DNA from 2 places in the Anaerobacillus sp. ABD4_527 genome. Region 2 is predicted to be linked to the other one. Evidence: a T-box and tRNA genes for the amino acid it is inferred to sense, from the RefSeq annotation. Region 2 holds a T-box; the other holds one or more tRNA genes.
The links. A T-box is a leader RNA that pairs with one kind of tRNA and senses whether it is charged. The one in region 2 lies ahead of ileS (isoleucine--tRNA ligase), so its partner is inferred to be a tRNA-Ile.
Positions count from the first base shown of each region.

Region 1: it encodes a tRNA-Ile, which carries the amino acid that the T-box ahead of ileS (isoleucine--tRNA ligase) is inferred to sense. The anticodon was not compared.

Region 1 is NZ_JBSWXZ010000001.1:1,079,937-1,084,335, forward strand. Features, by position in the region: gene ACXAHI_RS05700 (hypothetical protein) at 27-305, shown strand; gene ACXAHI_RS05705 (superoxide dismutase) at 342-953, opposite strand; tRNA gene ACXAHI_RS05710 (tRNA-Phe) at 1,162-1,237, opposite strand; tRNA gene ACXAHI_RS05715 (tRNA-Met) at 1,366-1,442, opposite strand; tRNA gene ACXAHI_RS05720 (tRNA-Ser) at 1,635-1,727, opposite strand; tRNA gene ACXAHI_RS05725 (tRNA-Ile) at 1,733-1,809, opposite strand; tRNA gene ACXAHI_RS05730 (tRNA-His) at 1,818-1,893, opposite strand; tRNA gene ACXAHI_RS05735 (tRNA-Met) at 1,912-1,988, opposite strand; tRNA gene ACXAHI_RS05740 (tRNA-Asn) at 1,992-2,066, opposite strand; gene ACXAHI_RS05745 (DUF456 domain-containing protein) at 2,201-2,683, opposite strand; gene ACXAHI_RS05750 (Na/Pi cotransporter family protein) at 2,753-4,381, opposite strand.
Region 2 is NZ_JBSWXZ010000001.1:258,443-262,841, reverse strand. Features, by position in the region: gene ileS (isoleucine--tRNA ligase) at 1-2,049, opposite strand, end outside; T-box leader at 2,114-2,327, opposite strand; gene ACXAHI_RS01390 (DivIVA domain-containing protein) at 2,497-2,997, opposite strand; gene ACXAHI_RS01385 (YlmH family RNA-binding protein) at 3,082-3,855, opposite strand; gene ACXAHI_RS01380 (YggT family protein) at 3,860-4,123, opposite strand; gene ACXAHI_RS01375 (cell division protein SepF) at 4,145-4,399, opposite strand, start outside.

The DNA.
Region 1 (4,399 bases), 820 kb from region 2:
TAAGATGTTTTTGAAAGGAGAGTTCGATGTATTATTTTATCTATACAGGGGACGTCATTTCTCATCAAATTAAGAATACTCTTTTATCACAACTGATTTCTTTTGCTAAAAAACTTGAGCAGCCACATACATATAATGAAGAAAAAAATTCATTAACGCTGCCTACATTCTTCATATCGATCAGGGAAAATCAAATTTTTTCCTATAGCAAGTACGATTTCAATGATGGTTGTGCGATTACAGACCTTGTTATTGATTATCTCTTAGAACATCTAGGAAGCGTCTATACAAAAATAGAACCATAAAAAAAAGCCCCGACAATTCTGTCGGGGTTTTGGCTATTATTTTGCAGCTTCGTAACGCTTAGCTACTTCATCCCAGTTAACAACATTCCAGAATGCACTGATGTAATCTGGGCGCTTGTTTTGATACTTAAGATAATAAGCATGCTCCCAAACGTCAAGACCAAGAATTGGAGTAATGCCTTCCATTACCGGAGTGTCTTGGTTAGGAGTACTAGTAATTTCTAGTTCTCCACCTTTAACGATAAGCCATGCCCAGCCAGAACCAAAGCGTCCTGCAGCAGCACTAGCGAACTCGTCTTTGAAGCTCTCAAAGCTTCCGAATTTCTTTTTGATTGCTTCGCTCAAGTCACCTGATGGTTCGCCGCCACCGTTTGGACTAAGTACTTGCCAGAAAAGTGTGTGGTTAGCATGTCCGCCACCATTGTTTCTTACTGCAGTACGAATTCCTTCAGGTACAGCATCCAGGTTGCCAAGAAGATCTTCAAGGCTTTTGTCAGCTAAGTTTTCATGACCCTCAAGTGCACCGTTTAGCTTTGTAACATAAGCATTGTGGTGTTTGCCGTGGTGGATCTTCATTGTTTCTTCGTCGATATGTGGCTCTAGAGCGTTAAAATCGTAAGGTAGTTGTGGTAGTTCAAATTTAGCCATTGTAAATCTCCTCCTTTAAAAGTATGTAACCCTTGTGACTATTGCGTCACAAGTCGTGATCACAATGTATCACATTTTTACAGTAGCAGATTTATCCTCTGTTTTCAAATGTTTAACATCGTGATGTTGTCACCACTTTTATAATTCCACACATATAGAATCGTAAACATAAAAAAACCACCTACAAGGTGGTGAATCGATGTTAATATGGTGGCTCCGGACGGAATCGAACCGCCGACACGTGGATTTTCAGTCCACTGCTCTACCGACTGAGCTACAGAGCCATGTTTTTTTCTTATGTACTATTATGTTTGAAAGAGTGAACTCAAATTGTGAGTTTAGGTTGCCCCTAAAGGGACTACGATTAAAAATTAACGAAGAAGATTATTCGACGTAGTTAATTTTTTTAAATTGGTTGCGGGAGCAGGATTTGAACCTGCGACCTTCGGATTATGAGCCCGACGAGCTACCGAACTGCTCCATCCCGCGACGATATGAATGAATGAATTTCGTACTTGCTTCTATATGCTGTGCACTGTTTCTTCCTCTGCAAGGATTGCTACGATGCGTATCCGTCGAAACAACTCGCTGTGTTTCTATGAAGTTTCGCTCGTTGCTCCATCCCGCGACGATATGAAAATTTAAATTTTGTTCTTGCTACTTCCATACTTAGAAGAAAGATGGCGGAGGAAGAGGGATTCGAACCCCCGCGGGCCGTTAAGCCCCTGTCGGTTTTCAAGACCGATCCCTTCAGCCAGACTTGGGTATTCCTCCGCGTATGGTGGACCCTGCAGGACTCGAACCTGCGACCGGACGGTTATGAGCCGTCAGCTCTAACCAGCTGAGCTAAGGGTCCAATTTAAATGGGGCGACTGATGGGAATCGAACCCACGAATGCCGGAACCACAATCCGGTGCGTTAACCACTTCGCCACAATCGCCATTGTGTTAAGTTAATATGGTAGCGGCGGAGGGGATCGAACCCCCGACCTCACGGGTATGAACCGTACGCTCTAGCCAGCTGAGCTACACCGCCATATGGCTCCACAGGTAGGATTCGAACCTACGACCGATCGGTTAACAGCCGATAGCTCTACCACTGAGCTACTGTGGAATATCTCTTAACGACAAGAATAACTATACCATAGAGATTAAAAAGAAGTCAATAACTTTTGTAATATAATTTTCATTGCTGAAAAATCAGCGATGAAATTACTATAGCATGGTTTTGTCCCTTCATCAAGATTACTATAGAACATATACAAGAAAGATAACAATCATTATTGCTTGGATAGCACCTTTCATTAACGCTCCCCCAAGAAAACCAAGTAAAGATCCGACTCCTACGTTAATAGACTCTCTTAATGGTTTTCGATGAAAGATTAACTCTGCTGCAACTGCTCCAATGAAAGGACCAAGAATAATTCCAAGAAACGGTATAACGAATGGTCCAACCAATAAGCCAATTGTACTTCCCCATATGGCGGCTTTTGATCCCCCATATTTTTTGACCCCAAATAAGTTGCTAGCATAATCAGCAAGAAATAGTAACGCGGTAAATAGAATTTGAATAATCCAGAAAGAAACTGTCATTGAACTAAATTCGAAAAATACACCGTACACAATATATCCTATGTAAATAAAAAGAACCGATGGAATAATTGGATAGATTAGTCCTACAAACGCCACTACAAACGATGCTATTACGAGTACCCAGAATAAGATATCCATGGTGCCCCCCCTTTTTCTTCTATTATATAGAATAAAAAAAGTCAGGGCTAGATTAGCCCCGACTTTTTATCACTCTTCTCCGATAACTGCTTCAGCAATATTAACAGCGTGATCACCAATACGTTCTAGGTTACTGATCATATCTACAAAGACGATCCCTGCACTTCCTGTACATTCGCCTTCGTTCAACCTCAAGATATGCTGCTTACGAAGAGATCTTTCCATTTTATCAATTTTATCTTCTAATTTCACGACATCACGAGCCTTCTCAACATCCCAATTATCCAATGCATCAAATGCTTGGTGAAGAGTCGTTAGCGTAAGCTCAAACATCTGATCAAGATCTTTCATAGCTACATCCGTCATCTTCACTTTGTTACTGATCTGATAATCAACCAGCTCGACGATATTTTCCATATGATCTCCAACTCGCTCAATATCACGAACCGAGTCCATCAACATACCATGTCGAGTTGATTCCTCAGCTGAAAGAGAGGTTGCAGATAACTGAATTAAATAATCTGTGATCTTTGTGTCTAAGTTATTGATCGCATCTTCATATTGAGCAGTTTTCTCTGCACTCTTTTGCTCTTTTGAAGTGACATACTTCGAAGCTTCTTTTACACCTTTATAAGCAAATTCGCTCATACGAATAACTTCTTCTTTTGCTTGTCCAAGCGCGACAGATGGAGAACGTTCGATAAATACCGGATCAAGGTGCTTTGGCTTATACTCGATCGCAGTATCATCACCAGGAATAATTTTTGTTACTAATACAGCAAGTAATGCAATGAATGGGAACTGAATAATTGTATTAGAAACATTAAAAATACCGTGTGCAAATGCAATAGTCATTTCTGCATTTAAATTAAGTGCATTTTGGATATATGCAATGAAAGGTGTGTACAGTGATAATATAATCAAGAACACTGTAGTACCAATTAAGTTAAATATAACGTGTGTAAGTGCTGCTCTTCTTGCTGCAACTGAGGCACCAATCGATGCTAAAACAGCAGTTACTGTCGTTCCTATGTTATCTCCGAATAGAACTGGCATAGCAGCTTGTAGGGACATTGCATCCTGAGAGAATAAACTTTGCAGAACGCCAATCGTAGCACTTGAACTCTGTACGATGACAGTAAATACGGTACCGATGACTACTCCCAATATTGGGTTTTCACTCATACTAACCGTAAGATCTTGGAATACCTGAAGCGTTCTTAAAGGTTTCATACCGTTACTCATCAGTTCTAAACCATAGAATAAACCACCAAAACCAAAGATGATCTGTCCAAGATACGTTATCTTTTTGTTTTTAACAAAGAAGATCAATGCTGCACCAATAAATAGGATAGGTAGTGCGTAATCTTTGATAGGTATACCAATTATGAATGCTGTTACAGTTGTTCCTATATTGGCTCCCATTATAACTCCGATAGCCTGTTTAAGAGTCATAAACCCTGCATTTACTAGTCCTACTGTAAGAACTGTAGTGCCTGAACTGGTTTGTAACAAGATCGTAACGACTATACCTGCTAATACACCCATGAATGGGTTCGTTGTGAAGCGATCTAATATATCTCTTAATCGATCGCCCGCTGATCTTTGAAGGCCATCACCCATATACTTAAGTCCAAACAGGAAAATACCTAGACCTCCCACAAACTGAAAGATCATCTCCTGAACGTTGAGTTCCATCATTTCAACCCCTTGCAC
Region 2 (4,399 bases):
CAACTTCACGAGCATGTATTGATCGAGCTCACTAAGGTTTTCATAAGAAACGCTGTTCTTAGCTGGGTCAAAGCCTTCTAAGTTTCCGAGCATAAACCTAAACGTGTTACGGATCTTTCTATACACTTCTGCTACTTGCTTGAGAATCTCATTCGAGACACGAACATCAGCCTGGTAGTCAGCAGAAGATACCCATAAACGTAAGATGTCTGCACCGAGCTGCTTCATCACGTCGTTTGGAACCATTACGTTTCCAAGTGATTTACTCATCTTTTTACCTTCTCCGTCAAGAACAAACCCGTGACTCAGCACTGCTTTATAAGGTGCTTTACCCGTTACTGCGACAGAAGTAGAAAGAGAAGAGTTGAACCAGCCTCTGTACTGGTCTGATCCTTCTAGATATAAATCTGCAGGTCGCGCAAGGTCGCTGCGCTCTTCAAGCACTGCTTGATGAGAAGAACCAGAATCAAACCAAACGTCCATAATGTCCATTTCTTTACGGAACGTACCATTCGGGCTGTGTTCAGACGTAAACCCTTCTGGTAATAGCTCTTTCGCATCCCATTCAAACCAGATGTTCGAACCGTGCTGACGGAATAGCTCTGAGACATGCTCGATCGTTTCGTCTGTTAAGATCGGCTCATCGTTCTCACCATAAAAGACAGGGATTGGAACACCCCATGCACGCTGACGAGAAATACACCAATCTTCACGATCTTTCACCATGTTGTGGAGACGAAGCTCTCCCCAAGATGGGAACCATTCTACATCCGCTACGGCTTGCAGAAGCTCTGGGCGGAATTGCTTGATCGAAGCGAACCACTGCTCAGTTGCACGGAAGATGATCGGTTTCTTTGTACGCCAGTCGTGTGGATAGGAGTGTGTGAAGAATGAAAGCTTTACTAGAGCTCCAGCTTCTTCAAGCTTTTCAGTGATCGGCTTGTTTGCTTTATCATAGAACAACCCTTCAAAACCTGGCGCTTCATTCGTGAAGACACCCTTCTCATCTACTGGGCACAAGATGTCGAGCTTGTATTTTCTTCCGATCGCATAATCATCTTCACCGTGTCCAGGTGCTGTATGAACGCAACCAGTACCAGCATCAAGCGTGACATGATCACCAAGAATGACAAGGGACTCACGATCATATAGAGGATGCTGTGCTGTAACGTATTCAAGCTCGCTTCCTTTTACGCGATTTAGTTCATTCACTGTATTCCATTCAAACTCTTCTTTAAGTTGGTCAACTAATTCTGTAGCGACGATGTACTTACTTCCATCAGCTTCAACAACACTATACTCAAATGAAGCATTAAGTGCGATCCCAAGATTTGAAGGAATTGTCCAAGGGGTCGTCGTCCAGATGATGAACTTCTCATCTCCGTTTAGTACGCCTTTTCCATCCTTAACTTGGAAAGCAACATAGATGGATGGAGAGCGTTTGTCCTGGTATTCGATTTCAGCTTCAGCTAGCGCTGATTCTGAAGTAGGAGACCAGTAAACAGTTTTCTTATCTTTGTAGATATATCCACGCTTCGCCATTTCGCCAAACACTTTGATCTGCTGCGCTTCGTACCCTTTGTTCAGGGTGATATAAGGGTTATCCCAATCTCCACGAACGCCAAGGCGTTTGAACTGCTCACGCTGACGATCAACTTGCTTTAGCGCATATTCTTCACACTTCTTACGGAATTCAGCTACTGTTAACTTCTTTCGATCTACACCTTTTTTCGTAAGTGCTTGCTCGATTGGAAGACCGTGAGTATCCCAACCCGGAACATACGGTGCATGAAATCCGTTCATGGATTTGTAACGAACGATCATGTCTTTTAGTACTTTGTTTTCTGCGTGACCGATATGGATGTCTCCATTTGCATATGGAGGGCCATCATGCAAGACGAAAAGAGGACGATCCTTCGTTCTTTCCTGTACTTTCTCATAAAGGTTGTTTTCTTCCCATTCTTTTTGCATATCAGGTTCTTTGTTTGGCAGATTGCCGCGCATCGGGAACTTTGTTTTTGGCATCAATAGTGTTTCTTTAAAGCTCATGTCCTTCCTCCTTCAATATCGTACGCTGCATTTCCTTAATAACATAAAAAAACCTTCTCATCCCTATAGGGACGAGAAGGTTTTCCCGTGGTACCACCCAACTTAAGCACACAATGTGCTCACTTTGCATTCGTAACGTGAATGATACGCCGGGGCTTACTTTATGTTCAGCTCGGGACTCAGGGGTGATCTTCACCGGTTGCTTAACGCCAGGCTCACACCAACCCTAGCTCGCTTTGTTAAGTGTAACCAGCTACTCTTCCCATCGCAGTCGTTCTTAATCATTATTTTTTAAGAAACAGCTTAGACCATTTCTTATGTCTATGTGCTTTTGATTGAAGATGTTAATCCAGTTGTAGGACCAACTTCCATTAAAGTATATCAAAAGTATAGTGTATTCAATTTTAATAAGTCAAGAAAATGCGAAATAAATGTTAAAAGTTTACCTTATGCGTTTTCTTGAATATGCTCTTCTTCCTCATCAAAACGAGCAGCCAGCCCGTCCCAGTCCTCATTCGTCAGCATTTCGAGCTGCGCTTCGACAAGCATACGGAAACGTGTGCGGTAAACGGATGCTTGCTTTTTCAATTCTTCATTTTCGAGTGAGATCTTTCTCGCTTTAGCTAATGAATCGTTGATGATGCGGTCAGCGTTCTTTTCTGCTTCTTTTAGGATCAAACGGGATTCTTTCGTTGCGCTCTGCTTTACTTCCTCAGCCGTTTCTTGAGCGACAAGAATCGATTTGTTTAATGTTTCCTCAAGGTTTGAGAAGTGTCCTAGTCTTTCTTCTAGAAGTTTCACTCTCTCATTAAGCTCTTTCTTTTCTCTGATAACAGTTTCGTAATCTTTAATGACTTGATCTAGAAACTCATTTACCTCATCTTCATCATAACCGCGGAATCCGCGAGTAAATTCTTTGTTATGAATATCTAATGGTGTTAAAGGCAATTCAGCCACCTCCGGTTTGCTCTCTTTTATGTCCCAACTCGTAATTCGACAATCTCTTTGGACAATCCTTCTAAATCTGTCAAATTATTTTCTTTTGCTATACGTGATTCGCCATTTTTCTTTCTTTGTTTTACCATCGATTGAATTCACCTTACTTCTCCCCGAACCTCTTAAGGACAAATAATCTCCCGCTTTCACTTCTGTTGCGGGTTGATCGACGACTTTCCAATTAAGTTTAGCACGCTCATGTTCGATCATAGGAGATACCTTTGACCTAGATAGATTGTATATCTCTGCTAATACAGCATCGAGGCGAAGACTACTAACGGTACCCGATTGTTCCTCCCATCTTATAGGAGGAACGTTGATTTGTGATGGTGAAATCACCTCTGGTGTGATCGACGCTTTACCAGCTTGAGTTAAATTCATCTTAATATAATCCGCTACTTCTTTAGCTACGATAAGCTGTGCAAGACCATCTTGTACAAAAATGTCTCCAAACTTTTCCCGCTTTAATCCAAGTCCCATCAAAGCACCGAGCAGATCTGGGTGCGATAATGTAACGAATTTTGAGGGATATGTAATGTTTAATGCAGCTATGTCATAATCTTCAGCCTTTGCAGTTATATAAGGTGGAAGAAGCAGTGCACGCTGTCGTTCTGCTCCATCCACGCCTCCTGAAAAAGATACGCTCACATCGGGATGATTTCCAATTACTTGTGTAACGATATCCTGCTCTCGTGGATCTAAGAAATCAGTGAGTTTCGGCGAGTATCTGTCTTCAACTTCCCCTTGCCACTCTAACACACGATCAACAAACGTTCTTTCTTCAGGACGATAATGTTCGTATATCGACATGGAATTATAGGATCATTCCAAAGAGAGCAACGATTCCATACTGCGCAAACTGTAGTGCAAAAATAGCTACGATAGGAGAAATATCTAACATTCCACCGATAGGCGGGATAATTTTACGGAACGGCGCAAGATAAGGTTCTGCAATTCTTGCAATCATTTGTCCTATTGAGGATTCTCTAGCATTTGGAATCCAAGACATGAAGATATAAATGATTAATATCCATGAGTAAATCCGTAAAGCTTGTGCTAATAAATAAGCTATTTCCAAATTCTTCACCTTCCTTAGAAGCTAGTCTTCAAATATTTCATCGGTAATATTGCCGGAGATTTCAACATTATCCGGAGTACACATGAACGTGTCGGGACCGAGTTTCTGAATATCACCGCCAAGAGCATAAACCGTACCACTCAAGAAATCAACGATTCTCTTCGCTTGGTCATGAGGAATCTGTTGCAAATTCATTACGACAGATTTTCGGTTTTTTATATGATCAGCAATATCCTGAGCTTCAGCATACACTCTAGGTTCAACAAGTACAACTCT